Regions from separate parts of the Streptomyces sp. C11-1 genome, predicted to be linked through region 3. Evidence: riboswitches for the same ligand, from Rfam matches in the RefSeq annotation. Region 3 holds a riboswitch; each other region holds the start of a gene.
The links. Region 3 has a riboswitch for cyclic di-AMP ahead of RI138_RS17450 (M23 family metallopeptidase). Riboswitches for the same ligand answer to the same signal wherever they lie in the genome.

Region 1: another riboswitch for cyclic di-AMP. It lies ahead of RI138_RS11815 (transglycosylase family protein); the one in region 3 lies ahead of RI138_RS17450 (M23 family metallopeptidase).
Region 2: another riboswitch for cyclic di-AMP. It lies ahead of RI138_RS30955 (LysM peptidoglycan-binding domain-containing protein); the one in region 3 lies ahead of RI138_RS17450 (M23 family metallopeptidase).

The regions. Positions count from the first base shown of each region.
Region 1 covers NZ_CP134500.1:2,690,547-2,700,704, reverse strand. Annotated here, with positions in the region: gene RI138_RS11835 (nucleoside triphosphate pyrophosphohydrolase) at 1-412, shown strand, start outside; gene RI138_RS11830 (tetratricopeptide repeat protein) at 454-2,844, shown strand; gene RI138_RS11825 (cytochrome P450 family protein) at 2,841-4,142, shown strand; gene RI138_RS11820 (transglycosylase family protein) at 4,318-5,385, shown strand; cyclic di-AMP (ydaO/yuaA leader) riboswitch at 5,676-5,830, shown strand; gene RI138_RS11815 (transglycosylase family protein) at 5,836-6,531, shown strand; gene eno (phosphopyruvate hydratase) at 6,889-8,169, shown strand; gene RI138_RS11805 (FtsB family cell division protein) at 8,263-8,733, shown strand; gene RI138_RS11800 (DUF501 domain-containing protein) at 8,792-9,331, shown strand; gene RI138_RS11795 (Ppx/GppA phosphatase family protein) at 9,328-10,158, shown strand, end outside.
Region 2 covers NZ_CP134500.1:7,014,655-7,024,812, forward strand. Annotated here, with positions in the region: gene RI138_RS30945 (SpoIIE family protein phosphatase) at 1-308, shown strand, start outside; gene RI138_RS30950 (FAD-dependent oxidoreductase) at 393-1,754, opposite strand; cyclic di-AMP (ydaO/yuaA leader) riboswitch at 2,237-2,395, shown strand; gene RI138_RS30955 (LysM peptidoglycan-binding domain-containing protein) at 2,399-3,253, shown strand; gene RI138_RS30960 (PucR family transcriptional regulator) at 3,331-4,848, opposite strand; gene RI138_RS30965 (SAM-dependent methyltransferase) at 4,925-5,731, opposite strand; gene RI138_RS30970 (helix-turn-helix domain-containing protein) at 5,706-6,575, opposite strand; gene RI138_RS30975 (hypothetical protein) at 6,713-7,084, shown strand; gene RI138_RS30980 (GMC oxidoreductase) at 7,231-8,874, shown strand; gene RI138_RS30985 (carboxymuconolactone decarboxylase family protein) at 8,951-9,430, opposite strand; gene RI138_RS30990 (NAD(P)H-dependent amine dehydrogenase family protein) at 9,427-10,158, opposite strand, start outside.
Region 3 covers NZ_CP134500.1:3,947,646-3,957,803, forward strand. Annotated here, with positions in the region: gene RI138_RS17440 (MerR family transcriptional regulator) at 1-174, shown strand, start outside; gene RI138_RS17445 (PP2C family protein-serine/threonine phosphatase) at 489-1,718, shown strand; cyclic di-AMP (ydaO/yuaA leader) riboswitch at 1,928-2,079, shown strand; gene RI138_RS17450 (M23 family metallopeptidase) at 2,092-3,126, shown strand; gene RI138_RS17455 (PrsW family intramembrane metalloprotease) at 3,179-4,648, opposite strand; gene trmB (tRNA (guanosine(46)-N7)-methyltransferase TrmB) at 4,735-5,703, opposite strand; gene lhgO (L-2-hydroxyglutarate oxidase) at 5,696-6,952, opposite strand; gene RI138_RS17470 (sporulation protein) at 7,124-8,815, opposite strand; gene RI138_RS17475 (asparagine synthase-related protein) at 9,726-10,158, shown strand, end outside.

The DNA.
Region 1 (10,158 bases), 1.3 Mb from region 3:
CATCGCCGAGGAGCATCCCGAGGAACCGTTCGACGTGGACGATGTCGCGGGCGGCCTCGTCGAGAAGCTGATCCACCGCCACCCGCACGTCTTCGGCGACGAGAGCGCCGAGACCCCGGAGGACGTCCACGCGCACTGGCTGCGCACCAAGGCGATCGAGAAGCAGCGCACCTCGGTCACCGAAGGCGTCCCCCTCGGACAGCCCGGCCTGGCCCTCGCCGCGAAGCTCGCGAGCCGTGTCCGTACCGCGGGACTCACGGTTCCCCTGCCCGTCGGCGACACCATCGGCTACGAGCTCCTCGCCCTCGCCGTGCGCGCCGAGGCGGACGGCGCCGACCCGGAGGCCGCCCTCCGCGCGGCGGCCCGCGCCTACCGGGACGCGATCGTGGCGGCGGAGGGCGAGGCGGGTTAGTACCGTGGCAGCAGGGGCTTTACGAGGGGCGGGGAACGGGTGTGGACGCTGAACTGGAGGCGCTGACGGACGCCTTGATGGGGGCGACGCTGGACGCCGAGTGGTGGCGCGAGGAGCCCGCCGGGGTGAGCGCACCGCTCGGGGACTTTCTCCGCCAGGTCCGGGAGTGGCAGCGCCTGGGGGACACCTCGCTCCAGAGGTCCGCCACCCGACGCAGGGTCAGGGCGATGCTCCAGAGAATGGGGAACGAGCACCCGGAGGAGACCGGGCGACTGCGTCGGATACTTGAGGACCGCAGAACGGCGGAGCTGCGCCGCGCTCGTGAGGTCGTGGCGCGGTGGCCCGCCGAGCGGGAGCCCTCACCCGCCGTAGGCGTCACCTCCACGCGCAACGCCGTCTCCGGCGGCACCTTCCACGAACCGGTGATCCAGGCCGGGACCGTCACCGGCGGCATGCACACCTACTACGGACAGCCGCCGCACTCCGGCCTGCCCCCGGTCACCGACTGGCCGCAGCTGGACCTGGCCGACCCGATCGACCTCGGCGTGCGCCGCCCGCGCCGTATCGCCGACGAACCGCCCCTGCCGCGGTACGTGGTACGGGACTGCGACCCCGGACTGGAGGCCCAGGTCCGGACGGCGGCGCGGAACGGCGGGCTGGTGCTGGTGACCGGTGAGCCTCTCTCCGGGAGGACCAGGACGCTCTGGTCCGCGCTGTTCACCAATCTCTCCGGCACGACGAGAGTCCTCACCCCGGTGCCGGGCACGGATCTGCGCCAGCTGCCCGCCGTGCTGCGCGCCCGGGGCGGCGCGGAGTGCGTGCTCTGGCTCGACGACCTGGACGGCCACCTCGGCGAGCACGGGCTGACCGCCGCCCTCCTCGCCGAACTCGTCCGCCTGCGCGTCCCGGTGCTCGCCACCATGAGTGACGAGGCGTACGACGCCCACCGCTTCGGCAGCCCAGCGCACGCCCGGCTCCTGAGCGGCGTGGAACCCGTCGAGCTGAGCACGGAATGGTCCCCGGCCGAGCAGGAACGGCTCGCGGCCGCCGCCCGCGACGACCTTCGCCTGGCGGGCGCGTACACACATCGCACCCGGCACAGCACCCCCGCGTACCTCACGGTCGGGCCGGAACTCCTGGGCGAGTGGCGGCGGGCCCGTCGGGCGAACGCGCACCCGCTCGGCCACCGCCTCGTGCTCGCCGCGATCGACCTGGCGCGCTGCGGGGTCGAGGCGGCGGTCCCGGTGGACGTGCTGCGCGCGGCGAGCGACCTCTACGAGAACGCGGTCCCGGGCGCCCCGCACGAGGACTTCGATCAGGCCCTCGCCTGGGCGTCCGGTATCCGTCACGGTGTCACGGGCATGCTCGTGCCCGGCGCGGAGGGCGGCACCTGGCGGGTGTACGGCTCCCTGATCGAGGACGCACGGGACGGTCTGCCGGGTTTCGGCCCTGTTCCGCTGGAGCTGTGGCCGCGCGCTTTCGAGGCGGTGGCGCGCGAGGACGCCGCGTCGCCCGCGGTGGACGTCGTCCTCGAATCCGCCCGCGCCGTCCTGGGGCCGCAGGCGGACAGGGACCCGGAGGCGCTGCTGACCCTCGGCCGCATCGAGGAGGAGTACGGGGACGACGCGGCCGCCGGGGTCTGGTTCCGCCGGGCCGCGGAGGCGGGCAGCACCGAGGCCGCGGGCCGGCTGGGGAGTCTGCTGTTCGACCGGGAGGACCTGGCGGCCGCGACCCCGTATCTGGAGGAGGCCGCGGAGAGCGGGAACGTCGAGGCTCAGCGGCTGCTGGGCATCGCCCTCGCCCAGCGGTCGGAGCACTGGCTGCGGGCGGCGGCGGAGAGCGGTGACGCGGTCTCCGCGTTCTGGCTGGGCGACCTGCTCCGGGGCGACGGGGACCACCAGTTGGCCCTGCACTGGTACCAGAGGGCCGCCGAGTGGGGCCGGGTGAAGGACGTCGCCTCACGCATCGGCTCGCTGTACTACTCCTGGGGCGATTACGAGGAGTCGGTGCGATGGCACCGGATCGCGGTGCGAGAGGGGGACAGCCAGGCGGTCAACGATCTCGGCCTGGCCCTGGAGCAGCGCGGTGAGACGGAGGAGGCGGCCCTCCTGTTCCAGCAGTCCGCCGAACAGGGGGATGCCACCGGGGCCAGCAACTTCGGCCTGCTCCTGGATGAACGGGGCGAACCGGAAGAGGCCCGGAAGTGGTTCGCGAAGGCCCACGAACTGGGTGACTACGCCGCGGCCTACCTCCTCGGGCGCTCCCTGACGGCGGAGAAGCGGTACGGCGAGGCCGAGGAATGGTTCCGCAAGGCCAAGGAGGTGGGCCATCACTACGCCGAGCGCGAGTTGGCCGACCTCAAGGCGGCGCGGGGCGGTGGCCCCCGGCTCGACGGCTCCACCGGCGGGACTCCGGATACCGTCAAGGAGTGAACGACAGCCCCGCCTGCCCCCATGCCGCTTCCCCCGAAGGTGCCCCCGAACTCTTCACCTGGGAGTTCGCCACCGACCCCTACCCCGCCTACGCCTGGCTCCGCGAGCACAGCCCCGTACACCGGACCGCGCTGCCCAGCGGGGTCGAGGCGTGGCTCGTGACGCGGTACGGGGACGCCCGGCAGGCGCTCGCCGACGCGCGGCTGTCCAAGAACCCGGCGCACCACGCCGAGTCGCCGCACGCCAAGGGGAAGACGGGCATTCCGGGCGAGCGCAAAGCGGACCTGATGACGCATCTGCTGAACATCGACCCGCCGGACCACACCCGGCTGCGCCGGCTCGTGTCCAAGGCGTTCACCCCGCGCCGGGTCGCGGAGTTCGCTCCCCGGGTGCAGGAGCTGACGGACCGGCTCATCGACGACTTCGTCGAGAAGGGGGAGGCCGATCTGATCCATGACTTCGCCTTCCCGCTCCCCATCTACGCCATCTGCGATCTGCTCGGCGTCCCGCGCGAGGACCAGGACGACTTCCGGGACTGGGCGGGCATGATGATCCGGCACGGCGGCGGTCCGCGTGGCGGGGTGGCGCGGTCGGTGAAGAAGATGCGCGGCTATCTCGCCGAACTCATCCACCGTAAAAGGGAGAATCCGGGCGACGACCTGATCTCCGGGCTGATCCGGGCCAGCGACCACGGCGAGCACCTCACGGAGAACGAGGCCGCGGCGATGGCGTTCATCCTTCTCTTCGCCGGGTTCGAGACGACGGTCAACCTCATCGGGAACGGCACCTACGCCCTGCTGCGCCACCCCGAGCAGCGCGCCCGGCTGGAAGCCTCCCTGGACGCGGGGGAGAGCGGACTGCTGGCCACCGGGATCGAGGAACTGCTCCGGTTCGACGGGCCGGTGGAGCTCGCGACCTGGCGGTACGCCACCGAGGCGCTGACCCTGGGCGGGCAGGAGATCGCCGCCGGAGATCCCGTACTGGTGGTGCTGGCGGCCGCCGACCGGGACCCGGAGCGGTTCGCGGAACCGGACACTCTGGACCTCGCGCGGAGTGACAATCAGCACCTCGGTTACGGGCACGGCATCCACTACTGTCTGGGAGCGCCGCTGGCCCGGCTGGAGGGCCAGGCCGCACTGGCCACGCTGCTGAAGCGGCTTCCTGGCCTGCGACTTGCGGCGGAACCTGCCGATTTGCGTTGGCGTGGCGGCCTGATCATGCGTGGACTGCGGACTCTCCCGGTCGAGTTCGAGCCCGGAAGCCGTCTCGGAAAAAGTGACTCGCTGTCAACTCTGTGACTTTCACGTGATCTGCGCTGCATCGACTTGTGACATGCGTTCGAGTCCCGCTAGGTTCACGGTTCGACGCGTCGGTCGCATGTTGCCCACGCGTCACTTGCGCACCGTGCATGCGCGGATTCCCGCGGCGCGGTGCTCAAGTCACTCGCTTGTCAGTCGCACGGAAGGCATACCCATGGGCTCCGCGAACGGCAGACACCGCCGCCCTCGCCAGGCACCCGCCATCGTCGTCGCCGCAGGCGTCACGGGATCGGCCATCGCCATCCCGCTGCTCGGCGCGAGCGGCGCACACGCGGCCGAGTCCGCCACCTGGGACCGGGTCGCGGAGTGCGAGAGCGGCGGCATGTGGAGCGCCGATCTCGGCAACGGCTACTACGGCGGGCTCCAGTTCTCGCAGGAGACCTGGTCGGCGTACGGCGGCACCACGTACGCGCCCCGGGCCGACCTCGCCAGTCGCTCGCAGCAGATCGCCGTCGCCGAGAAGGTCCTGGACGACCAGGGGGCGAAGGCCTGGCCGAGCTGCGCGGTGATCTCTGGCCTCGCGGTGGACGGCAGCCTGCCGGGAGTCGACCCGGGCACCGCGCCCTCGGGTGAGCCGACGTCAGCCCCGACCGACGGGACGGACGCATCCGGCGAGACGGGTGAATCGAACACGGTCGACCAGGCTGATGGAAGCGGCAGGGGCGACGGGGACGACAAGGACGACAAGGGCAATAAGGGAAGTAAGGGCGATACGCCTGATGCGTCCGCCGGTGCGGGCGACGCCGCCAAGGGTGACGGCGACGGCGGTGCGGGGGAGGAGAGCGGTGACCCCGCCCCCTCGACGACCCCTTCCGCCCCGCCGGCGTCCGAGGTGCCCGACGCCTCGGAGCCCTCCACCGCCCCCGACGCCTCGACGGGCGACGAGCGCGAGGCCGGCGGCAAGCACCGGGGCGCCCCCGCGCCCGAGGAGGCCGACGCCGCGGGCGGGGGCGGCCCCCGTGAGTCCGGCCGGCACGCTTCGCGGGGCGAGGGCGACGTGCGGGACGGCGGCGCGGCCGCCGGTGACTACGTCGTGCAGCCCGGGGACAACCTCTGGGCGATTGCTGACGCACAGAAACTTCCCCAGGGCTGGACCGGTCTGTACGAGGCCAACAAGGACCTCCTGGGCTCCGACCCGGACCTGATCCTCCCCGGTCAGAGCCTGGACGTGGGGCTGGGGCAGGGTGCTTCCGAGGCCGCGGGGGAGCCCGCCGCCAACTGATTCAAATTCGGGAAAACGCCCCGAAATCCCGGGCAGTTCAGAGGCCTATGTCCACTTTTGTGTAAGTGAGACATGGGTCTCTTTGCTTCAACTGACCCAGCTCGCCCGGCTCGTCCGCACGCATCGCCTCCGACCTGCGGAAACGGTCTGCCGCTCCTGGCGAGTTCGGGCTTATTGCCCCCTATGTCCATCTTTGAATGTCGGGGTTGCCTGTGTTTACGGTCGGAACCGCTCGCACCGCGGGCCCCGTCGACCGTCACGCCGAATCCTGCCGTCGGTCGAGGGGAACAGACGCGTAAGCGCCGTAGGCAGGAGCGGGGGAACCAAGGTAGGCCGCCGGATCCGTACGGGACCGGCTTGGGGTGAAGTCGTGCGAGCCGCGCGACCGGGCAACTCATCAGCCCGAACCCGACAGCTCACCTCGTAGGCGTCGGTGAGGAGATTCGTTCCATGCTGCTGAACAGCAAGGGCAAGCACCGCCGCCCGTCCAAGGCCGTCCGTCTCGCCACCCTCGCGGGTGTCGCCGGTGCCGCCGTCGCCGTCCCGCTGATGGGTGCGACCAGCGCTTCCGCGGCCTCCGTCGAGACCTGGGACGCCGTCGCCCGGTGCGAGTCCGGCGGCAACTGGTCCATCAACACCGGCAACGGCTACTACGGCGGGCTCCAGTTCTCGCAGTCCAGCTGGGCCGCCGCCGGAGGTACGCAGTACGCCCCGCGCGCCGACCTGGCCACCAAGGGCCAGCAGATCGCCACCGCCGAGAAGCTCCTCGACATGCAGGGCCCGGGCGCCTGGGCCTGCGCCGGTGCGGGCGGTCTCACCAACGACGGTGTGGACCCGGGTGTGAACACCGGCTCCGGCCAGGCGCAGCCCGAGCGCCAGGCCGAGCAGCCCACCACGCGCAGCGAGCAGCGCACCGCTCCGCAGGCCGAGAAGAAGGCCGAGAGCAAGGAGACCGTCACCACCCCGACCGGCGAGAAGGTCAAGAAGGGTGATGGCGAGTACGAGGTCAAGCCCGGCGACACGCTGAGCAGCATCGCCGAGAAGGAAGACGTCAAGGGCGGCTGGAGCAAGCTCTTCAAGCTCAACGACGACATCGTCGAGGACGCGGACCTGATCTTCCCGGGTCAGCAGCTCCACCTGAAGTAGAACGCCGTCTCTCCTCCCCGGAGGGAGGATGTCCGGCGGCCCCCTCCCTCGCACGGCTCCCCGGCCCGGCGCGCTCACCCCCGTGCGCGCCGGGCCGGGGTCTTTGGGCGTGCGGGGCGCGGGTGCGGCGTGCGCCAGGGGCCGGATGCGTTCACCTCTTGTCGGCAGCTTGCCGGCAGTACTTGTTACTGCTCAGTAGATTTTTGGAGTTTTGTCCCGTCATGCGGGTCCTTGGGTCCTTTTTCGTCCCAGGAGGCGGGCGGTCGGCCGGCTCACGCGGCCGGGCCGGTTAGGCTCGTGTCGCAAGGCCACAGTGACCCTGCACAACCAGTGTCATATCCCAGAAGGAGATGCCTCGTGCCGTCCATCGACGTCGTCGTAGCCAGGGAAATCCTCGACTCCCGGGGGAACCCCACGGTCGAGGTCGAGGTTGGCCTCGACGACGGCAGTACGGGTCGTGCTGCCGTTCCGTCCGGCGCCTCCACCGGTGCGTTCGAGGCCATCGAGCTTCGCGACGGTGACCCCAACCGCTACCAGGGCAAGGGTGTCGAGAAGGCCGTCCTCGCCGTCATCGAGCAGATCGGCCCGGAGCTCGTCGGGTACGACGCCACCGAGCAGCGCCTCATCGACCAGGCGATGTTCGACCTGGACGCCACCGAGAACAAGGCCTCGCTCGGCGCGAACGCCATCCTCGGCGTCTCGCTGGCCGTCGCCCACGCCGCCTCCGAGGCGTCCGACCTGCCGCTCTTCCGCTACCTCGGCGGCCCGAACGCGCACCTGCTGCCCGTTCCGATGATGAACATCCTGAACGGCGGCTCGCACGCCGACTCCAACGTGGACATCCAGGAGTTCATGATCGCCCCGATCGGCGCGGAGTCCTTCTCCGAGGCCCTGCGCTGGGGTGCGGAGATCTACCACACGCTGAAGAAGGTCCTCAAGACCAAGGGCCTGTCCACCGGACTCGGCGACGAGGGCGGCTTCGCCCCGAACCTGGAGTCCAACCGCGCCGCCCTGGACCTCATCGTCGAGGCCATCAAGGAGGCCGGCTACGTCCCGGGCCGTGACGTGGCGCTCGCGCTCGACGTGGCCGCCTCCGAGTTCTACAAGGACGGCGTCTACGAGTTCGAGGGCAAGTCCCGCTCGGCCGCCGAGATGACCGAGTACTACGAGGAGCTCGTCTCCGCGTACCCGCTGGTCTCCATCGAGGACCCGCTGTACGAGGACGACTGGGCGGGCTGGAAGATCATCACCGACCGCATCGGCTCCAGGGTCCAGATCGTCGGCGACGACCTCTTCGTCACCAACCCGGAGCGCCTGGCCCGTGGCATCGAGGAGGGCTCCGCCAACGCCCTGCTCGTCAAGGTCAACCAGATCGGTTCGCTGACCGAGACCCTGGACGCCGTCGAGCTGGCCCAGCGCAACGGCTTCAAGTGCATGATGTCGCACCGCTCCGGCGAGACCGAGGACGTCACCATCGCCGACCTCGCCGTCGCCGTGAACTGCGGCCAGATCAAGACCGGTGCCCCGGCCCGCTCGGACCGCGTCGCCAAGTACAACCAGCTGCTGCGCATCGAGGAGATCCTCGACGACGCCGCGGTGTACGCGGGCCGCTCCGCCTTCCCGCGCTTCAAGGGCTGACCCGTAGCCCCGAGACGGTAGCCTCCGCCCGTCCCCGCACCCGGTCCCGTACCGTGTGCGGGGACGGACGTGCGTAACGGGGAGGCGGGAGACATGGCCGGGAAGAACCGCGACCGGTTCTCCACCGCGACCAGGCTGCGCCTGCTCGGCGAGCAGACCGCGGCCCGCGTGTACCGCTCGCAGAGCCGCCGTCAGGCCCGTCGCTCCCGGCTCACCGGCCGGGCCGCGTTCCTCGCGCTGATCGTCTGCTCCCTGGTGGTGGCGCTCGCCTACCCGATGCGGCAGTACGTCTCCCAGCGCGACGAGATCGCCGAGCAGGAGCGGCTCTCGCGGCAGGCGGAGCGGCGCACCGAGGAGCTGCGGGACGAGAAGGCGCGGCTCCAGGACGACGCGTACATCATGCGGCTGGCCCGCCAGCACCTCCATTACGTACTCCCCGGGGAGACCGGCTACACCGTGGCCGACCCCGACGCGGCGAAGGACCGCCGTGGCGAGCCGGGGGCGAACGACCGCCCCTGGCACACGAACCTCTGGGACGGCGTGGACAGCGCCGACCGCGACTGACGTACCTACTTCATCCGACCTCCCCTCCGACGAGCTTCCGAGCAGAACCAAGGCAGGCATGGAAACGCCCCCTCCGCAGACCGAGTCCACCAAGCCCACCGACGCGGACATCGCCGCGTTCCAGCAGCAGCTCGGCCGTCCGCCGCGTGGCCTGCGCGCCATCGCGCACCGCTGTCCGTGCGGCAACCCGGACGTGGTGGAGACCCAGCCCCGTCTGGAGGACGGCACGCCGTTCCCGACGACGTACTACCTGACCTGCCCCCGGGCGGCCTCGGCGATCGGCACGCTGGAGGCCAACGGGGTCATGAAGGAGATGACGGCCCGTCTGGAGACCGACCCGGAGCTGGCCGAGGCCTACCGGGCCGCGCACGAGGACTACATCACCCGCCGCGACGCCATCGAGGTCCTGGAGGGCTTCCCGAGCGCGGGCGGCATGCCGGACCGGGTCAAGTGCCTGCACGTCCTGGTCGGCCACTCGCTGGCGGCCGGGCCCGGGGTGAACCCGCTCGGCGACGAGGCCATCGCGATGCTGCCGGAGTGGTGGGCCAAGGGCCCGTGCGTCACCCCGTGCACCGACTCCGAGGGGCCGGACGCATGACCCGGGTCGCCGCCGTCGACTGCGGTACGAACTCCATCCGGCTGCTCGTCGCCGACGCGGACCCCGCGACCGGCACGTTCACCGAGCTGGACCGGCGGATGACGATCGTCCGCCTGGGCCAGGGTGTCGACCGGACCGGCAGGCTCGCCCCCGAGGCGCTGGAGCGGACGTTCGCGGCCTGCCGGGAGTACGCCGCCGTGATCAAGGAGCTGGGCGCGGAACGCGTCCGCTTCGTCGCCACCTCCGCCTCCCGGGACGCCGAGAACAGCGACGCGTTCGTGGCCGGTGTCCTGGACATCCTCGGCGTCGAGCCCGAGGTGATCACCGGCGACCAGGAGGCCCAGCTCTCCTTCGACGGGGCGACCAAGGAGCTGGCCGGCGGCGACCACCTGGCGAAGCCGTATCTCGTCGTCGACATCGGTGGCGGCTCCACCGAGTTCGTCCTCGGCTCCGAGACGGTGGCAGCGGCCCGCTCCGTGGACATCGGCTGCGTCCGGATGACCGAGCGTCACCTGGTCGCGGACGGGGCGGTGGTGGACCCGCCGACGCCCGAGCGGGTCGCCGCGATCCGTGCGGACGTGGACGCCGCGCTCGACCTCGCCGCCGGAAGCGTGCCGCTCACCGAGGCGGCGACGCTCGTCGGCCTCGCGGGCACCGTGACCACGGTCGCCGGGATCGCGCTGGAGCTGGGGGAGTACGACTCCGAGGCCATCCACCACTCCCGGATCACCCGCGGCCAGGTCCGCGCGATCACCGAGCATCTGCTCCGGTCGACCCACGAGGAGCGCGCCGCGATCCCCGTGATGCACCCGGGCCGGGTCGACGTG
Region 2 (10,158 bases), 3.1 Mb from region 3:
TGCGCGCCACCGTCGAACGCATCGGCGCCGTCCCGCTGGCCGAAACGGCCGACCAGGTCATCGGGGAGGCACGAGCGGCCATCGACCGCCCCGACGACATCGCGATCCTGCTGGCCGCCCGCTGGGCCGGGACCTCGGCGGTCCGTCGGCCCGCCGAGGCGCACACCCCCGGACCGGACCTGTGGCGGACGTTCCGGGGTGCGGAGCCGGGGCGCACGACCGAGGCCCGGGGCCGGCCCCGCACGGATGACGGCACGGCGGCCCCGAGTCCGGCCCGGACGGACGTCAGCCCCGGTCGGGACCGGTGAGGGCCCCGGCCAGGGCTGGGCGGTGTCCGCCGGGACGTGCCCGGCCGCCGGTCAGGTCCGGCGCCCGAGGTGCCCGGCCGGCGATCAGGCGCCCGAGGCCTTCAGCATGCCCTCGCGCTCCACGACCTTGATCCGCTCCCGGCCCTGGGCCGCGCCGAGCGCCTGCTCGTGCGCGTCCAGCCTGTGCCAGCCCTCCCAGGTCGTGTACCGCACGCCCCGGTCCTCCAGGAAGGCCTCGACGGCCTCGGGGGCGGGCGTAGCCGGCTCGGGCAGCCGACCGGCGGCGCGGTCCTCCAGGAGGCAGGCCACCGTCTCGTTTGCGTCGCCCTTCGTGTGGCCGATCAGGCCGATCGGACCGCGCTTGATCCAGCCCGTGACGTAGACCGAGGCCATGTGCTCGTCCCCGGAGATGACCCGGCCCGCCTCGTGCGGGACGGTGCCGGAGGCCACGTCGAAGGGGAGCTTGGGCAGCTCCTCCGAGTAGTAGCCGACGGCGCGGTAGACGCTCTGGACGTCCCAGTCGGTGAACTCTCCGGTGCCCCGGACATTGCCGGTGCCGTCCAGCTCGGTGCGCTCGGTGCGCAGCGCCGCGACCTTGCCGTCCTCGCCGAGGATCTCGACGGGGGACTCGAAGAAGTGCAGGAACAGCTTGTGCGGGCGGTCGCCGACATCGCGGATCGCCCAGTTCTCCAGGGTCTGCGCGACCATGTTGGCCTGCTTGTTCTCCCGGCGGGTCGCGATGGAGCCCTCGTCGTACTCGATGTCCTCGGGGTTGACGATGACTTCGATGTTGGGGGAGTGGTCCAGCTCCCGCAGCTCCATCGGGCTGAACTTGGCCTGCGCCGGGCCACGCCGACCGAAGACATGCACCTCCAGCGCCTTGTTCGCCTTGAGGCCCTGGTACACGTTGTCCGGGATCTCGGTGGGCAGCAGCTCGTCCGCCGTCTTGGCCAGGACCCGGGCCACGTCCAGCGCCACGTTGCCCACGCCGAGGACGGCGACCTTCTCCGCGGTGAGCGGCCAGGTGCGGGGGACCTCGGGGTGACCGTCGTACCAGGAGACGAACTCGGCCGCGCCGTAGGAGCCGTCCAGTTCGATGCCGGGGATGTCGAGCGCCCGGTCGGCCTCGGCGCCGGTGGAGAAGATCACGGCGTCGTAGAACGAGCGCAGGTCGTCCAGGCCGATGTCGTTCGGGTAGCTGACGTTCCCGAAGAGGCGGATCTGCGGCTTGTCCAGCACCTGGTGGAGGGCCTTGACGATGCCCTTGATCCGGGGGTGGTCGGGGGCGACGCCGTAACGGATCAGGCCGAAGGGCGCGGGCATGCGCTCGAAGAGGTCGATGGAGACCCCCGGGTCCTGGCAGACCTCGGATTTGAGCAGCGCGTCCGCAGCGTAGATACCGGCGGGGCCGGCTCCGACAATGGCGACGCGGACGGGGCGTGTCATGGCGTGGTGTTCCTTCGGGGCGGGCGAACGCGGGCAGGTACAGCGTACGTCGGAGGTAAGGGTTGGCTTACTAGTCTCCACCCCACACCGTAAGCGATCGCCCGGCGAGCCCTTCGACCGGCCCTGGCCAGTGTGCCCGATAAGTCCATTTCGTCATGTCGATATGGTCGATTTACCTCTTTTAGAAACTCTCATCCATAAAAGGCTCATTGGGGTGCTTGAGGCTTTTGCCTGCCCGTGTTTTCGCCATCTCCGGTGGACGTGGTGAGCGTCACGTCGTGGGGCGCGGACGGTGATCCGGAGGGTTCGGTTCCCTTCTGCGCGAAGAAAGTTGACGCGGTGACGGTGCGGCCCTCGACGGAAATCCTCTGTTTCGATCATGCGGAAAAACAGCAATGCGGAATGCGGGGCTTGTTCTGTTCGGCGTTTCTCGCCTACCGTCACCGTCAATCCGGATGGAACGCCGAATCCTGCCGCCGTCCGGGAATCCGAAACCCACTCACGTACGGCAGGAGCGGGGGACCCAGGTAAGTCGCCGAACCGTTACCGGAACGGCTTGGGGTGAAGTCGCATGCCCATGCGGCCAGACATCTCCCGTCTGAACCCGACAGCTCACCTCGCAGGCGCCGGAGAGGAAATTCCCCATGCCCGCACAGGGTAAGCACCGCCGTCCCAAGTCCACCTCGCTGAGTCGCGGCCTCGCCGCCGTGACCACAGGCGGAGCCGTTCTCGCCCTCCCGGTGATCGGCGCCACCACCGCCTTCGCGGCCCCCGCCCCGGCCGCCCAGCAGCAGGCCGTGGCCCCGGTCTCCGTGGCCGCCCAGGTGAATTCCGCAGCCAAGGCCGCTTCCGGGGCCACCGCGAAGGCCGCGCCCGCCAAGCATTCCGTGGCGGCCGGGGAAAGCCTTTCCAAGATCGCCCGCGAATACTCCGTCAGTGGCGGCTGGAAGAAGCTCTACGAAGGGAACCGGAAGGTCATCGGCGGTAATCCCGACCTCATTCACCCGGGTCTCACGCTGACCATCGGCGCCAAGGCTGCCGCCCCGTCGGAGAACAAGCCCGGCAAGGCTTCCGCGAGCGCCGCCCGCGGTGAGTCGGCTGACCGCGCCGACCGTTCCGAGCGCGCCGAAGCCCCGGTGGCGAAGGCCGCCCCGGCCGCCGAGAAGCCGACCGCGTACACGAACGACCTCGACGGCTGGATCAAGGAGTCGCTGGCGATCATGGCCGAGCGCGGCATCCCCGGCAGCTACGACGGCATCCACCGCAACATCATGCGCGAGTCCTCCGGCAACCCGAACGCCATCAACAACTGGGACTCCAACGCCGCCAAGGGGACCCCGTCCAAGGGCCTGCTCCAGGTCATCGACCCGACCTTCCAGGCCTACCACGTGCCCGGCACCTCGACCGACAGCTACGACCCGGTCGCCAACATCACCGCCGCGTGCAACTACGCCGCCGACCGCTACGGCTCGATCGACAACGTCTTCGGCGCCTACTGACCGAGGCGCGGAGACCGGAAGGCGGTGCCACCCGTTCGCGGGGTGGCACCGCCTTCCGCCGTTTCCCGCTCCCGCCGTCAGGTACGCCGGTAGGTGCGGCCGCCGCGCCGGGGCAGGGCCCGCGGGTCGTCCGCGCCGTCGGTGGCCGCGGTGGTTTCGAGAGCCAGGTGGAGCTCGGCGCGGACGGCGGCGTCATCGAGGTTCCGGTCGAGGTGCTCGGCGCACTGGGCGAGCCAGACCGTCAGAGTGGTGCGGTGGACGTGCAGTTCGGTCGCGGCGGGCGCGGTCTTCGCGTGGTGGCGCAGCCAGCAGGCCAGCGCGATCCGCAGGTGCGGTTCGAGACCGCCGACCAGAGCGGTGGCCCAGGCGAGGGCGGGGGCGGTGTCGAGGATTCCGGCGGGCAGGGTCTTCAGCCGGGCCGGACCGTACGGGCCTGCGGTCGCTGGGCTTCCCGGCGGCGTCCGGCCCGAGCCCTCCTGCCCGCCGTCGTGACCGTGGCCGGGGTGGTCGCCGGAGGCGGGAGCGCGCAGGGCGAGGAGCAGATGGGCCCGCACGGTGGCGTCGTCGAGGTCCGTGCCGAGCAGGGCGGTCAGCTCGCGCAGCCGGGTGCGGAGGGTACCGGCGGAGAGGCCGAGCGCGGCGGCGGCGCGCGGGGTGCTGCCGGTGCGCAGCCACACCAGGAGCAGGTGCCGGTGCTGCGGCGTGAGCGGGCCGAGGACGGCGGCAGCCCACCGGCTGTAGGAGCCGGGGTCCAGGAGGCGCACGAGCTGCGTGGCGCCCACGGCATCGGCGGGGACGACACGGCGGGCGGGGGTGGCGCTGTGCCGGGCGGCGGCCGCGTCCGCGTGCGCGGTGGGCATGTCCGCGAGCGGGAGCGGTCCGGCGAGGCCCGCGAGGAGGTGGTGGCGTTCGCTGACCCGGGAGACCAGGCGGAGGATCCGCCCGTTGTCCTGGCCGCGGTGGAGTTCGGCGACCAGGAGCTCGCCGTCCAGCTCGCCGATCAGGGCGCAGGAGCCGCTGTGCCCGGCGAGGGAGGGGCGGGCGGCGCGCCAGAGGACCTGGTGGGCGGTGGGTACGTCGGGGCCGGTGAGCCGGTAGACCGTGACATGCGTGAGGCCGTCGGCGCCCAGGGTGTCGGTGACGGCGGTGGTGTGGCCGCCAAGGAGCAGCCGGAGCAGCGTGGAGTGCAGCCGCATCTGCTCGGCGCGCAGTTCGGCGGCGCGCTGCCCCCGGACCTCCAGCAGGGCCGCGGTGGTGGTGGCGACGAGGGCGGTGTGCTCGGCGCGGACGACGGGCGCCGGGTGCAGGACGAGGACGGCCCCGGCCGCCGGGCGCAGGACGTGGTGCGGGTGGTCCTGCGGGTGGGACGCGGCCCGGACGCCGGTGGCGGCCGCGATGGCGGGGGTGCTGTAAACGGCTCCGGCGATCGGGTCGGCCAGCACCGCCGAGCCGTTGATCAGGGTGGCGGCCTCGCTGATCAGGTGCGCACCGGAGCGCATAGCGGCCCGCAGGAGCCGGTCCGCCGCGGCTTCCCGCGTATCGCGGGGGCGGAACGGATCGGCTTCGAAGGGCTCTGCCGTACCTCTGGTGCTCATGCTGTACGCCTCTGCGGGCCGAGCGCGCCGCGCACCGGCCCATCCCGGTGCGCGGCGCGGCGGTTGCGGACAGGGGTTACGGGATGCGGGCGACGGCCCCCCACCCGGCCCGGGCCGTGGTGGTGCCGGTGTTCGCGTCGGGCCGCCAGTTCGGCCAGGACACCATCCCCGGCTCCACCATCTCCAGCCCGTCGAAGAACGCGATCGTCGTCTCCGGCTCCCGGAAGATGTACGGGATGGCGCCGGAGGAGTTGTACTCGTCCTGCACGGCGCGGTGCGCCTCGTCCGAGGCGGTGGAGTGCGAGAGCGAGAGGTAGCTGCCCGAGGGAAGCCGCTCCACCAGCCGCCGTACCAGGGACAGCGCGTCGTCCCAGTCCACGATGTGCCCGAGCACGTCCGAGATCACCAGGGCGACCGGCCGTGTCAGGTCCAGGGTCTCGGCGGCCCCGGCCAGGACGGTGTCCGTGTCGCGCATGTCCGCCTCGACGTACGCGGTCGCGCCTTCGGGACTGGACGTCAGCAGGGCATGGACGTGCAGCAGTACGAGGGGGTCGTGGTCGACGTAGACGATCCGCGACTCCGGGGCGATGCGCTGGGCGACCTCGTGGGTGTTGTTCGCCGTGGGCAGGCCCGCGCCGACGTCCAGGAACTGCCGTATCCCGGCGTCCCGGGCGAGGTGGGTGACCGTCCGGCGCAGGAAGTCACGGGACTCCTTCGCGAAGGTTTCGATCAGCGGGTACTTGCTCTTGTACGCGTCGCCCGCCGCCCGGTCCGCCGGGAAGTTGTCCTTCCCGCCGAGCCAGTAGTTCCACACCCGGGCGCTGTGCGCGACGGACGTGTCGATCTGTGCGGGCAGTTCAAGCCCATTCCCGGTCGTACTCATCCTGCAGAATCTCCCTAGTTCGGGCCGGGCGTATCGCCATCACGCACGACATGTCCAGCATTGCTTGATATTCCTGTACGGACGGATTGGTGTCCCAGACCTCCGCCGTCCCGGGCAGCCCGCCCTCGCGGACCACGTGGTCCGCGATCTCCCGGATCTCCACCCGGTACAGACTCAGCGCCGGAACCCCGGTGAGCGGGTGCGGCGGCGCGCCGTCGGGGTGCAGCTGCACCGTCACCTCCCGCCGCCCGGCGGCCCTCTGAAGCGCGTTCAGCTGCTCGCGCATCACCTCGGGGCCGCCGACCCGGCAGCGCAGCGCGGTGACCGGCAGTACCGCCCACACCCGCGCCTGCTGTTCACGCAGCCGCTTCTGACGCTCCGCCAGCAGGTCGGCCCGCCGCTGCCGCGCCCCGGCGTCCAGTTCGGGCCGCAGGGCCGCGTCCACGGCCATGGCGTAGGCCGGGGTCCGGAGCAACAGGGGCACGAGCGCCGGGTCCCAGGTGCGGACGACGCTCGCGGCGGACTCCACGCTCATCAGGTCCATGAGCCAGGGGTCCATCGCGTCCCGCCACGGGTGCCACCAGCCGGGCATGTTCGCGGCGTTGAGCCGGCCCATGATGTCCTCGGCCTCCGCCGCGCCCGCCCCGTAGAGGCCGAGCAGTGCGGAGACCTGCCCGACATCGAGGGAGGTCTGCGCCTGCTCCAGCCGCCGCAGCGTCGTCGGATGCCAGCCGAGCTGCCTCGCGGCCTGCGGCACGGACAGACCGGCGCCTTCCCGCAGGTGCCGCAGGCGCGCCACCAGGACCAGGTGCTGCGCCGTCCGGCCCGACCGTTCACGCGCCACGTGGTGCTCCCTCCCCGCTCCGGCTCGATCTATTCGACACTCCGCGCAGTCTGAGCGCAATGCATACAACGCACCTTGCGACGACCGCACGCCGCTCTCATGGTGAGTATCTCCGACGCCACCCTGGAGCCCACCCCGTGAACCATCCGAGTCCGCTGCGCGCTGTTCCCGCCCCGATGCCGGCCCCCGCCCGCCCGCTCGATCTCCGCGTACGCGCGCAGCGGATCCAGATCGACGAACTGATCGTCGACGACCCGCACGAAGTCCTCGCGCACGCCTGCCGGGCAGCCCGCACCGCCCCGGACACCGCGGCCCTGCTGGGGCACGGCCCCGGCGCCGACCTGACGCTCCCGGCGGCCGCCGCGCTTCTCTGCGCCCTCTACGAACCCGACGAACTCGCCACCATGGGCCTGCGCTTCACGCGGCACACCACGCACGTCACCGCCCACAACCAGCAGAGCGAACCCGTCTCGCTGGAGCTGTCCCACGCCCCGGAACAGGGGCGCTGACCTGCCAGGTCGCCTCGCCCGGCAACGGCGCGCGACCCGGCTTCGGATGCCGGAGGGCCGCCGGAAGTTACCCCTAAGTTTCTAGTGACTTACCACACGATTGACAGTAGAACCTGTTGCACTCTGTCGAGAGTGAGGGATGTCACATGGGTGACACTGTCATGCGCAATAGCGGGGCCAAGGGTGTCTCGCGTCGAAGATTCATCACTGGAACAGGTTCTCTTCTGGGTGCTGCGGCGGTCGCCGGGCACGCCGCGCCGACGTGGGCGAGCGTCCGTCCGGCGGCGGCGCCGATCGGCTCGGGGGCGCATGTGCCGGTCCTCGTCATCGGCACCGGATACGGCGGCTCCGTGGCCGCCCTCCGGCTCGCCGAGGCCGGCACGGACGTCCACATGATCGAGATGGGCATGGCCTGGGACACCCCGGGCGCGGACGGCAAGATTTTCGCCAACACCACCAAGCCCGACGACCGCTCCTTCTGGCTGCGCACCCGGACCAAGCAGCCGCTGAGCAACTTCCTCGGCTTCCCGCTCGACAAGAACGTCAACTGCTACACCGGCATCCTCGACGCCGAGGAGTTCGGCGGCATCACGGTCTACCAGGGGCGGGGCGTCGGCGGCGGATCGCTGGTCAACGGCGGTATGGCCGTCACTCCCAAGCGGGAGCACTTCGGGTCCGTCCTCCCCACGGTGAACGCCGCGGAGATGTACAGCACCTACTACCCGCGCGCCAACAGCGGGCTCGGCGTCACCACCATCGACCCCGACTGGTTCGACACCGTCGACTGCTACCAGTACGGCAGGGTCGGGCGGAAGCACGCCCGGCGCTCCGGCTTCCCGTTCCTCTTCGTACCCGCCGTGTACGACTGGGACTACATGAAGCAGGAGGCGGCCGGGGCCGTCCCCAAGTCCGCCCTGGACGGCGAGATCCTCTACGGCAACAACCACGGCAAGAAGTCGCTCCAGAAGACCTACATCGACCGGATCAGAGCCACCGGACGGGTCACCATCTCGCCGCTCCACAAGGTCACCTCGGTCGCTCCGGCGCCGGGCGGCGGCTACACCGTGCTCATCGACCAGCTCGACACCGGCGGCCGGACCACGGTCACCAAGTCCGTCACCGCGGACAAGGTGTTCTTCGCGGCGGGCAGCGTGGGCACCAGCAAGCTGCTGGTCGCACTGAAGGCCACCGGTGCCCTGCCCCTCCTCAACAGTGAGATCGGCAAGGGCTGGGGCGACAACGGCAACGTCATGTGCGGCCGTGCCAACCACCTGTGGGACCCGACCGGGAAGGTCCAGTCGTCCATCCCCACCGGCGGCATCGACAACTGGGACGCCGGAGGAGCGTTCGCCGAGATCGCCCCGCTGCCCACCGGGATCGAGACCTGGGCCTCGTTCTACCTGTCCATCACCAAGAACCCGCACCGCGCGCAGTTCACCTGGAACGCGGCGGCGGGCAAGGCCGAGCTGAACTGGCAGACGGCGTGGAAACAGCCGTCCATCGACGCCGCGAAGACCATCTTCGACAAGATCAACCAGAAGGAAGGGACGATCTACCGCACGGACCTCTTCGGCGTCCACAAGATCTGGGGCGACCACCTCACCTACCACCCGCTGGGCGGCGCGGTCCTGGACAAGGCCACCGACAACTACGGCCGTCTGCACGGCTACCCGGGCCTGTACGTCATCGACGGCGCGCTCATCCCCGGCAACACCAGCGTGAACCCCTTCGTCACCATCACCGCGCTGGCCGAACGGAACATCGAACGGATCATCGCCGCCGACCTGTAGAGGAACCGGCGGGCGAAGAGCCCGGGGCCGGGAGTGCCAACCCGGCGGCCCCGGACTCCGTCAGTGACCGGCTCCCTCAGTGACCGGGCAGAACGCACACCGCGTCGATCCCCAGCACATGGTTGAGCCGCCCGAACGCCAGCCACGAGCCGATGCTCATGCTCAGCTCCACGATCTCCGCCTGGCTGTAGTGCGCCGCCATCCGTTTCCAGAAGGCGTCGTCCAGACCGTGGTGGTCGAGCGTGTACCGCTCGGCGTACTCGGCCGCGAGCCTGGTCCGCTCGTCGAAGGACTCGGTCGTACGCCACTGGGTCACCGCCTCGGCGAACTCCTCCTCGACCTTCGCCCCGTCCCGCTCGGTACGCCAGTCCAGGCAGAACAGACACCCGTTGATCTGCGCCACCCGCAGCCTGGCCGCCTCGAACTCCCGCAGCCCCAGGGTCGTGTGCTCGTACACGGACATCGAGAAGGCGGCCGCGGCCACGCCGATGCCGGGGACCATCTCCCCCCACACATAGCCGATGGGCTCCTGGCCCTCCGGGATGTCGATGATCATGCCGGTCTCCTTCCCAGCCTGCCGACCGCAGGCCGCAGCGGGACGTCGAGTGCGTCGTACAGGCCCGGCTCCGCCTCCACCAGCCAGTCGATGGCCGAGACGAGCCGCCCGACGGCCGTGGCGTTCCCGCCCGCCGACCGGTTCTCGCCCTCGTCGGAGGCCTCGACCGTCACCTCGATGCGGGGGCGGCCCTCGATCACCACACGGTGCGCGCCCACCCCGTCGGGCGGGGACGGCCAGTCCGGCGCGCACGAGGCGTGGATCCGGGTGATGTGCTCGATGACGATGCGTGGCTCGCCGCCCACGATGCCCTGCACCTCGAACCGCACGGCCCCCTGGGTGCCCGCGGCGAACTCGCCCATCGTGCGCGTGCTGACCGTCGCCTCCAGCACCCGGCGGTCCGATGTCTCGCGGATCTCGTCGAGTTCGACGCCGAGCGCCCGGGCCATCAGACGTATCTGACCGCCCCACACCATGGTCGGGACGCTCTCCGCCAGCATCAGCGGCTGGTAGTCCATCGGGTGCCCCATGCCGATCAGGTGGCGTACCGAATCCTCCTGCTCGTACGTGGAGTAGTCGAAGATCTCCTGGCAGCGGATCACGTCCACCTCGGTGCCGAGACCGCTGACGAGCAGGGGCAGGACGTCGTTGCCCCAGCCGGGGTCGACCCCGGAGACGAAGAGGGAACCGCCGCCCTCCGCGACGGCGGCCAGGACCGGGTCCCGCAG
Region 3 (10,158 bases):
TGCGCCTGGCTGGCGACGACGAGGGAGCCGAGCCGTTCGTACGTGATCGGGCTCGCCGAGATGTACGTCGCCGATCCGCGCTTCGCGCAGAACTACGACCGCCACGCGGATGACACCGTCACCCTCGTACGGGACGCGCTGACCGTCTACGCGGAGCACTCGCTCTCCGACTGAGCCGACGGGGCGGGCCAAGCGCCCTGGGCGGGCTGAGCCGGCCGGGAGGGGGCTGGGCGGGCCGGGCTGGCTGAGCGGGCTGGGTCGACTGGGCCGACTGGGGGCGGCCTGGGACGGCTGGGGGCGGCCTGGGACGGCTGAGTGGGCTTGGACCGCCTGGCCGGCCGTCGGCCGTATCGGTCACCGATGGCCGGTCCTCGTCCGGCTTCCCCCTATTTGGCCGATGAGGAGTCGCCGCCCGGCGCGGCTCCGGGAAGCCTGGACGGGGCGCGGTACCGTCCGCAGCCGTGGGTGGACCGGGCAGGAGTGCACAGGTGGGGTTGGCCGAGGAGCGGCGTGGGCGCGTGGCCGGGAGCGCCGGTGGTCTGAGCCGCGCCGTGCTCGGGTCCCCGGACGGGGCGGTGACGCCCGGTGGCAGGGGCACCCGGCGGTTCGTCCGGCTGCTGCCCGCGCTCCTGATCGTCGGCGGGCTGCTGTTCGACTCGTTGGCTCCGCCCAACTTCACCGCCGTTCCCCTGTTCGTGGCGGCGCCCCTGATCGCCGCGCCGTTCTTCTCCCGGTCCCGGACCGTCCGTACCGGCATCGCCTCGCTCCTGTCCGTCATCGCGATGCGGCTCTCCGACGGGACGTCCACCCAGGTGGTCCCGGTCATCGAGACCATCACCGTGCTGACCGCCGCGGTGCTCGCCCTGGTCATCAACGGGGTCGTACGGCGCAGCAACGAGCAGCTGGCCTCGGCACGGGTCATCGCGGAGACCGCGATGCGCGCCGTCCTGCCGACACCGGCCGAGCGGATCGGCGGGCTCCAGGTGGCCGCGCGGTACGAGGCGGCCCAGGCGGACGAGTTCGTGGGCGGTGACCTGTTCGCCGTCGCGGACACCCCGTACGGCGTCCGTCTGGTCGTCGGCGACGTGCGCGGCAAGGGGCTGGGTGCCGTCGAGACGGTGGCGGTGATCATCGGGGCGTTCCGGGAGGCCGCCGAGCAGGAGCGGTCCCTGGAGGGCGTCGCCCAGCGGCTGGAGCGGGCGCTGGCGCGGGAGGGGACGCGCCGGTACGGGCTGGATGCCATGGAGGGGTTCATCACCGCGGTACTGGCCGAGATCCCGCCCGGTTCGGCCACCGTGCGGCTGGTCAACCGGGGGCATCCCGAGCCGGTCCTGCTGCACGCGGACGGCGCCCTGGAGGTGCTCGCGCCCTCCGTGCCCGCGCTGCCGCTGGGGATGGACCTGGGGGTGTGGCCGGACCGGTCCGACGAGTGGGCGATGCCCGCCGGCGCCACCCTCCTCGCCTTCACCGACGGCCTGTCCGAGGCCCGGGACGCGAACGGGGTCTTCTACGATCCCGCGGCCCGGCTGCGCGGCCGGATCTTCCCCGGTCCCGAGGAGCTGCTGTCGGCGCTCACCGACGACGTACGGCTGCACACCGGGGGGCGGACCACGGACGACATGGCGCTGCTCGCGGTGGGCCGGCCGGCGGAGGGGCAGCCGGAGCGGCGGACGACGGTGAAGATCGTGGGGCGGGGCGATGACACGGTACGTAACTGAAGCGCGTCGCTCCGCATAACATTTGACGCAACGTCAGAAAGAGGGGTGTGGCTGAGGCGCGGTCAAGTCGCCTGATTTAGCCCACTTCTGCCCTGTAAGTCCCCGTCGAGTTCGTTAATGATTAGCAGGAACAGCTTGGAATCGGGACCGTGTGTCTATTAACGTTCGATAACGCAGCGCGGTCGTCCCAGCCGTCGTCAGGACGGCGCCGCGCGCGAGCGCCGAATCCCGCAAGGGAACCGGGGAACCACCTACATGGGGTGAATCGGACGCCTGCGTCTCGTGAGAGACGGAGGGGCCCGTAGGAGACCTTCCTGCTCCGAACCCGTCAGCTAACCCGGTAGGCGAGAAGGAAGGAAAGGAGTGCGCCCACGTGGCGTCCAACAAGCCTGCCCCTGAGGCCCCGTCACCCTTCAGTGCCGACACCTTCGGTGGCGCGGAGCGGTCCGTGGGGGAGTGGAATCCCACCGAGGAGTCCATCCGGCCCGTGCGCGGCAGGCACCGCGTAGCCAAGCAGCGTGGTCTGGCCCGTAGCTCCACCGTCCTCGGGGTCGGCGTCATAGCGGCCGTCGGAGCGGGGGGCATGGCCACCGCTCAGGACAAGGCACCCGTCTCCATCTCTCTTCCCGATTCCATCGCGGACAACCTTCCCGACGCCAAGTCCCTTCCCGGCGTCGGGTCCTTCATGTCGGACGACGTGGAGGCCGCCCCGGTCGCCGCGGCCGCGCCGCTCACCTCCGCGGGGCTCACCAGCGCCGAGGCCGAGCAGGGCGCCACCGACGCGGGCGAGGCCCTGCGCGCCCGGATCCTCCAGCAGGCCGAGCAGCAGCAGGCCAGCGCGGATGCCGAGGCCAAGGCCGCCGCCGAGAAGGCCGCGGCAGAGAAGGCGGCCGCCGAGGCGAAGAAGCAGCAGGACGAGGCCGAGGCCAAGGCCGCCGCCGAGAAGAAGGCGGCGGAGGAAGCGGCGAAGAAGAAGGCGGAGGCCGAGCGCCTCGCCAAGCTCGCCGCCAGCTACTCCCTGCCCACCTCCTCGTACACGGTCACCTCGACCTACGGCCAGTCCGGCGCGCTCTGGTCCTCCGGTCAGCACACCGGCCTCGACCTCGCCGGGGCGACCGGCACGCCGCTCAAGGCCGTGCACAGCGGCACGATCAAGTCGGCCGGCTGGTCCGGTTCGTACGGCTACCGCACGGTGCTCGAACTGGAGGACGGCACCGAGATCTGGTACGCCCACCAGTCCTCGATCGACGTCTCGGCCGGCCAGAAGGTCACCACCGGCGACACCATCGGCCGCATGGGTGCGACCGGCAACGTGACCGGTGTCCACCTCCACCTGGAGGTTCGTACGGCGGGCGGCTCGGCGATGGACCCGATGGCCTGGCTGAACAGCAAGGGCCTCTCCGTCTGAGCCTCCTCCTCACCCCGGAACCCCGGCAGCCCTGACGCACACCCCCCCGACGTCAGGGCTGCCGGTACTCGTTTCCGTACCCGGGCCCGTAGGCGTGTGCGTACGCGTAGCCGTGCCCCTGCCCGGGCCCGTACGTGTATCCGTGCCCATGCCCGTATCCGGGCGCGTAGCCGTGCCCGGGCGCGTAGCCGTGGCCGGGCGCGTGTCTGTATGCGTACTGCGGGCGGGTCGTCAGGCGGGCGGCCTCGGTGAGGGCCGGTGCCGCGATGTCACGGCGCTGCCAGAGGTGGTGCAGCAGCTCCCGTTCCCGTGCGGCGAAGTCGGGGCCCGCCGCGCCGTGCCGGGCCCGGCGGCGCAGGCCCGCCAGAGACGTCGCGAACGACTCGTACTCCGCGACCGCGCGGGCCGCCGCCCGGCCCCGGAGCCGGTCCCGCTGCCAGTGGCGGGCCAGGTCGCGGGCGATGCCGCGGGCCCGCATCGAGGAGAGCGCGTGCGGTTCGGCGGGGGTGAGCCAGCCCGCCGCCACGTATGCGGGCAGTTCGGCCGCGAGCGTACGCAGCTCCCGCTGGCGCGAATGGATCGCCAGCCAGGTCACCAGGCCGAACGCCGGGACCATGACGATTCCGTACACCGCGTAGAAGCCGTACGGGCCGAAGGACGCCGAGCCGTTCCACAGGGCGTGCAGGCCCATCGCCAGAAGCAGGCCGAGCAGCGGCAGGGCGATCCGGCGGACCCGGTGGCGGCGGGCGCTCACGGCCGCGAAGCCGAAGCCGAGGCCGGTGAGGACGGTGAACAGGGGGTGCGCGAACGGCGACATCACGATCCGTACGAAGAACGTCCCCACCGTCACCGAGGCGAACCCCGAACTGCCCTGGAGCTGGTCCTCGCCGAAGGCGTTGCCCAGATAGAGGATGTTCTCGGTGAACGCGAAGCCCGTCGCGGTGAACCCGGCGACCACGATCCCGTCCACCACCCCGCTGAACTCCCGTCTGCGGAACACGAAGATGAGCAGCACGGCCGCCGCCTTCGCGCTCTCCTCGACGATGGGGGCGATCACCGTCGCCCCCAGGGTGTCGGCGCTCGCCGGGTCGGCCGTCGCGGTGGCTATCCAGCGTGTCGCGAACGAGTTGGCGATGATCGCGACGAGTGCGGCGGCGCACGCGCCCCAGGCGAAGGAGAAGAGCAGATTCCGCCAGGGGCCGGGCTCGACCCGGTCCAGCCAGCGGAACGCCGCCATCAGGAGGGGGACCGGGAGCACCGCCAGGCCGAGACCGACGAGGAAGCCTTCCGGGCCGGTCTGCTCCCGGACCAGGGCCAGGATCACCAGCCCGCACAGCACGAGCGCCAGGATCACGGCCCCGGCGCGGAACGCCTTGCTGCGCCACACCATGCCGACGCGGCGGGGCCGGTATCGCCACTGGCCACGCTCCGGCACGGCGCCCAGCACCTCGTCGAGCCGCTGCTCGTGGAGGACCGGAACGGCCGGCCGTGTCTGCTGATGCTGCACGGAAGGATCGGACACCATTCGACCCTAACGAGGGGCACTGACACCCGGCGATGGCGCATCCGGCCAGGACGTGGCCACATGGCCAACGTGGGCGGTGTGCGTCAGATGCGGGCGAACAGCAGGTCGTGGACGACGTGCCCCTTGTCCAGGCCCTGCCCCTCGAAGCGGGTGAGCGGCCGGAACGCCGGGCGCGGGGCGTATCCGCCGTCCGCCGCGGTGTTCTCGAAGCGGGGGTGCGCGGTGAGCACCTCCAGCATCTGCTCGGCGTACGGCTCCCAGTCCGTCGCGCAGTGGACGATCGCGCCGGGCTTCAGCCGGGGGGCGACCAGATCCAGGAACGCGGGCTGGATCAGCCGCCGCTTGTGGTGCCGGGCCTTGGGCCACGGGTCGGGGAAGTAGACCCGCAGGCCGTCGAGGCACTCGGGGGCCAGCATCTCGCGCAGCAGGATGACCGCGTCACCGTTGGCCACCCGTACGTTGGTCGAGCCCGCCTTGTCCGCGAGGCCCAGCAGGTTGCCCTGGCCCGGGGTGTGGACGTCGACGGCGAGGATGCCGGTGCCCGGGTCGTCTGCCGCCATCTGCGCGGTGGCCTCGCCCATGCCGAAGCCGATCTCCAGGACGACGGGCAGCCCGTCGAACAGCTCGTCCAGGTCGAGGACGCGCTTGCCGTCGATGTCCAGGCCCCACTTGGGCCACAGCCGCTCCAGGGCGTCCTGCTGGCCGGTCGTGACCCGGCTTCGGCGCGGCTGGAAGCTGCGGATCCGGCGCTCGTGGTGCGAGCCGGCGGGGTCGGCTGCGGGGCCGCCGGGGAAGCGGGGCTCCTGGCGGAGCCTGCGCTGCCGCTCGAAGGAGGCCTCCCGCAGCGCGGCCGCTTCGTCGGCGGTCACCTCGTCGGCCGCGGCTTCGGCCTCGGTGGCCACCATGTCGGCCGCAGCTTCGGCCTCGGTGGCTGCCACGTCGGCTGCCGTGGAGCCGGTCGCGGGCGCGGTGACGGCGGGCGCGTGCTCGGGCGTCGCGGCCGTGGCTTCGGCGGGCGCACCGGGGGCGGGGTTCAGGGGCTGCTCAGACACAATGCCCCGATTCTACGGCGGGCGGCTTCCACCCCGTTTCCCGTGCCCGGCGCAGCGCCCGCCGCGCGACCTCCCGTCCGATGGGCAGGGACGCCGTCGCCGCCGGTGACGGGGCGTTGAGCACATGGACGGTGTGCGGGGCCTCCCGGATCAGGAAGTCGTCGACCAGCGTGCCGTCCTTCAGTACCGCCTGGGCCCGGACTCCGGCGGGTGACGGGCGCAGGTCCTCCTCGGTCACCGCGGGCAGCAGCCGCTGGACGGCCCGGGTGAAGGCGGACCGGGACAGTGAGCGGTGGACCTCGCCCGCCCCGTAGCGCCAGTGTCTGCGGGCGATCTGCCAGGTGCCGGGCCAGCTCAGCGTGGACAGCAGTTCGCCGGGGCGCACCACGGGCCAGGCATACCCCTCGCGGGCGAGGGCGGGGACGGCGTTCGGGCCGACGTGGACGGAGCCGTCGAAGCCGCGGGTGAGGTGCACGCCGAGGAAGGGGAAGGCCGGGTCGGGCACCGGGTAGACCAGGCCCCGCACCAGCTCGGGGCGGGCCAGCGCGTAGTACTCGCCCCGGAACGGCACGATCCGCACCCCCGGGTCGTCGCCCGCGAGCCGGGCCACCCGGTCGCAGTGGAGTCCCGCGCAGTTGACCAGGACCCGCGCCCGGACGACCAGGCCCTCGGTGGTGCGCACCGCGACGCCCCAGGGGCGGCGGTCTATGGCGGTGACCTCCGCGCCGTACCGCACGAGGCCGCCGGCGGCGGTGACCTCGGTCGCGAAGCGCGCGGCGACGGCAGTGAAGTCGCAGACGCCCGTCGTGCCGACGCGGATCGCCGCGAGGCCCCGCACCTCCGGTTCGTACTCCGCGATCTGCGCCGGGCCCAGCTCCCGCACGGGCAGTCCGTGTTCGCGGCCGCGCTGGACCAGGCCGTGCAGCCGGGGCAGCTCGGAGCGCTCGGTGGCCACGATCAGCTTGCCGGTCACCGCGTGCGCGATGCCGTGCTCCGCGCAGAAGTCCGCCAGCTCGGCGGAGCCGCGGAGCGCGTACCGCGCCTTGAGTGAACCGGGGCGGTAGTAGATGCCGCTGTGGATCACGCCGCTGTTGCGGCCGGTCTGGTGGCGGGCTGGGCCGCTCTCCTTCTCCAGGACCGTCACCCGGGTGCCCGGAGCGGACCGCGTGATCGCATACGCGGTCGACAGACCGACGATCCCGCCGCCGATCACCAGCACATCGCAGTCGTACGCCGCGTGCGTCATCATCACGCCACCTCCCACCCCGATAGTGCACTGACCCACTGACAACGGGCTCAAACCCGTCGTGGGCAGGGCGTGGCGCACACTTCGCCCGGGCCGGTCCCCGGCCGGCATCCCCGCTCGGTCCTGGGCCGACCTGGGGCCGGCCCCAGGCCGATCCGCTCGGTCCCGGGTCGCTCAGCCCTGGGCCACCAGCAGCGGTCGGGCCCGCTCCCGCAGCTCGGCGACGCGGGGCTCGTCCCCGTACGGTTCGAGGCGGTGCAGCAGGTCGCGGACGTACTCCGTGGTGCGGGCCGAGGAGATCCGTCCGGCCACCTCCACCGCGCGGGTGCCCGCCGCGCAGGCCGCGTCCAGGTTGCCCGACTCCAGCTCGGCGACTGCGGAGACGACGAGCCGCAGTCCGTGGCTGCGGACGAACTCCTCGGTCGGCCGGGACAGGGCCTGTTCGGTGAAACGGCGGACCTGGCGTGGGGCCTTCAGGTCCCGGTAGCACTCGGCGGCGTCCGCGGCGAACCGGTCGTAGCCGTAGAAGCCGAGCCAGGAGGGGTCGGAGTCGCCCGCCCTGGACCGTTCCAGCCAGCTCTCGGCGCCCTTGAGCGCGGCCCCCGCGGCCGGTGCGTCGCCGGCCTTCGCATGGGCGCGGGCCTCCACCAGCCGGAAGAAGCTCATCGTGCGGGCGGTGGCGAGTCCCCGGTTGCGCTCCACGGCGGCCTGCGCGAGGTCGACCCCTTCGTCGGCGAAGCCGCGGTAGGTCGCCTGGAGGGACATCGAGGCGAGGACATAGCCGCCGAGCGGGACGTCGGCGGCGGCGCGGGCCAGGCGCAGGGCCTGGATGTAGTAGCGCTGGGCGGCCTCCTGCTGGCCGGTGTCGAAGGCCATCCACCCGGCGAGGCGCGTCAGCTCGGCGGACGCGCCGAACAGGGCCCGGCCGACCTCGTCGGTGTACGAGCCGAGGAGCAGCGGCGCCGCGTCGACGCGTAAGCACTCCGGGACCATGGAGGAACGCCAGTCGCCGCCGCCGTACTTGGAGTCCCAGCGCCGGGCGTCCTGGGCCGCCTCGCGCAGCTTCGTCACATCGCTGTGGCCGACCCGCAGCGGCGAGGCGTCCGCGGACTCCGGGCCGGGCTGTACGGGGACTCCGGGCTGCACAGGGCCCCCGGGCTGTACGGGGACTCCCGCCGCTACGGGGAGCCCCGGCTGTACCGGGACTCCCGGTTGCAGGGGGACTCCCGGCTGTGCGGGAACGGAGCCGGGCGCGGCCGGGGCGCTCCCGGTGTGGAGGATGTGTGCGCCCCGGCTGTCCGGAGCGGCCCCAGGCGCGCGGGAGCCCGGTCCGTGCGGGGCGTCGGGGGCGCCGCCGCGTGCGCCGGGAGCCGTTGTCTGTGCCGCCGTCGGGTCCCGGGCCACCGACGGATCGGCGGGGGTTATCAGCCAGCGGGAGGCGGGGGTCGCGTACGCGCTCACCGCGAACGAACCGGCCAGCGACTGCCAGATCCCGCCGCCGCCCCGGCGCCCGGCCAGATCCAGTCGGTACAGCTCGGTCGCCGATCTGACCGCCTCGCCCACGTCCCGGGGGAAGGCGAGGCCGACCTCCGGGGCGGGGTCCGCGTCGGCGAGACCGATCTCGTGCAGCGGGACCGGCCGGCCGAGTTTGGCCCCGATCGCCGCCGCGATGAGATGCGGCGCCGCGCCCTGCGGCACCATCCCCTTGGCGACCCACCGGGCCACCGAGGTCTTGTCGTAGCGAAGTGTCAGACCGCGCTGTGCTCCGAGGTCGTTGACCCGCCGGGCGAGCCCGGCGTTACTGATTCCCGCGAGGGCGAGAACTGTGCCGAGTTTCTCGTTCGGCCCGCGTTGCTCCCTGGACATGCGCCACCCCTCGACACACAGACAGCCGCCGCGTCACCGAGGACGGCGCGCGGCATTCGTACCGATGCCTCCCCAGGTTCGAACCCTCGTACTCCGCCTGCACACGCATGTGGCCGAGCCCCGAGGAATATGCCCCCTGTCGAGAACACCAGTAAACACAGCGTAGTTCTCCCTATCCCTACCGTTAAGGGGCAGACGTCCGGATGGCGGGATTGTTGTCCGTGCGGGCGGTGCGGGCGGTCGTGGTGGTGGTGCGCGGGCCGGGGCGCGGCGTGCTCCCGGTGTGTGGCCGTGCGCCCGGCCGTGCGCTCTGGCCCGGCCCGCAGCGGAGCGCTTGGCTGGGGCCTGCGTGGGTCGGCCCGCTGCACTGGACTCAGTGGGCTGGGGGATACCGCCGCTCCATTCCCCGCGGGCGGCGGACCGGTCCGGGAGGTGAGGCCCACCTCCCGGACTGTGCGTGAGAGGGGGCGCCGAGGGGGCGCGGCACGGTATGCGCGCGCGGTGGCGTCTCAGGAGAATGGCCGAATAGCGACGGTCCGGTGAGGGTTTGGCCAACGATCAGACTATGGCCGGATATCGACGCTGTTTCCGGGCGGCGCCGGCCTGTCCTCTTCCCTTGGGAGCGTGCCGGGGCGGCGCCGGGTTGCCGCCTCGCCCGTCGGGTCCGACAGGTCACAACTCCCGGAACATGCGCCTCCGTTGCTGTGCTCGCGGTGAAGGTCGCAGTGAAGTCGCGGTGAGGCGCGGCGGAGTCGTGACGCGGGCCGTGCCGGGCCTTTGCCAGGGGCGCATGCTCTTCCGGCGTGCGCTGCCCGTACCCCCTCTCGTGCGGCGTTGTCGTGGCAGCATGTCCGCAGCGGCGTTTCGTTCATGCAGGTGCGCCGTTTGTCCACAGCCTGTGGAGGCGGCGATGCGTTGGTTGGTGGGATGGAGCAGTATCGCCGCGAGCTTCGGCACCGTCGGCGCCGTCGGAAACAGCGGTGAGGGGCGCACGGTTCACCCCGTCGGCTCCCAACTCCTCTGGGGAGACCCGGATCCGCTGTGGGCGGTCGGCGACTGGCGCCCCGACGAGATCCGCGTCATCGGCGTCGCGACCCCCGAAGGCGCGCCCACCGCCCGTCTCGCCGTCCTCGGCTGCTGCGGGGCCACCGACGAGCAGCTGCGCGTCGGCCTCCTCGCCGCGCGCGGCGGTGCGATGCGCCATCTCACCGCCTGGCCCGGCAGTTACACCGCCGTCGTGCAGATCGGCCGCCGCATCACCGTCGCGGGCGACCTGGCCGGAGCCCGGCCCGTCTTCCACACCCCCTGGGCGGGCGGCACCGCCTACGCCACCGCCGCCCTGC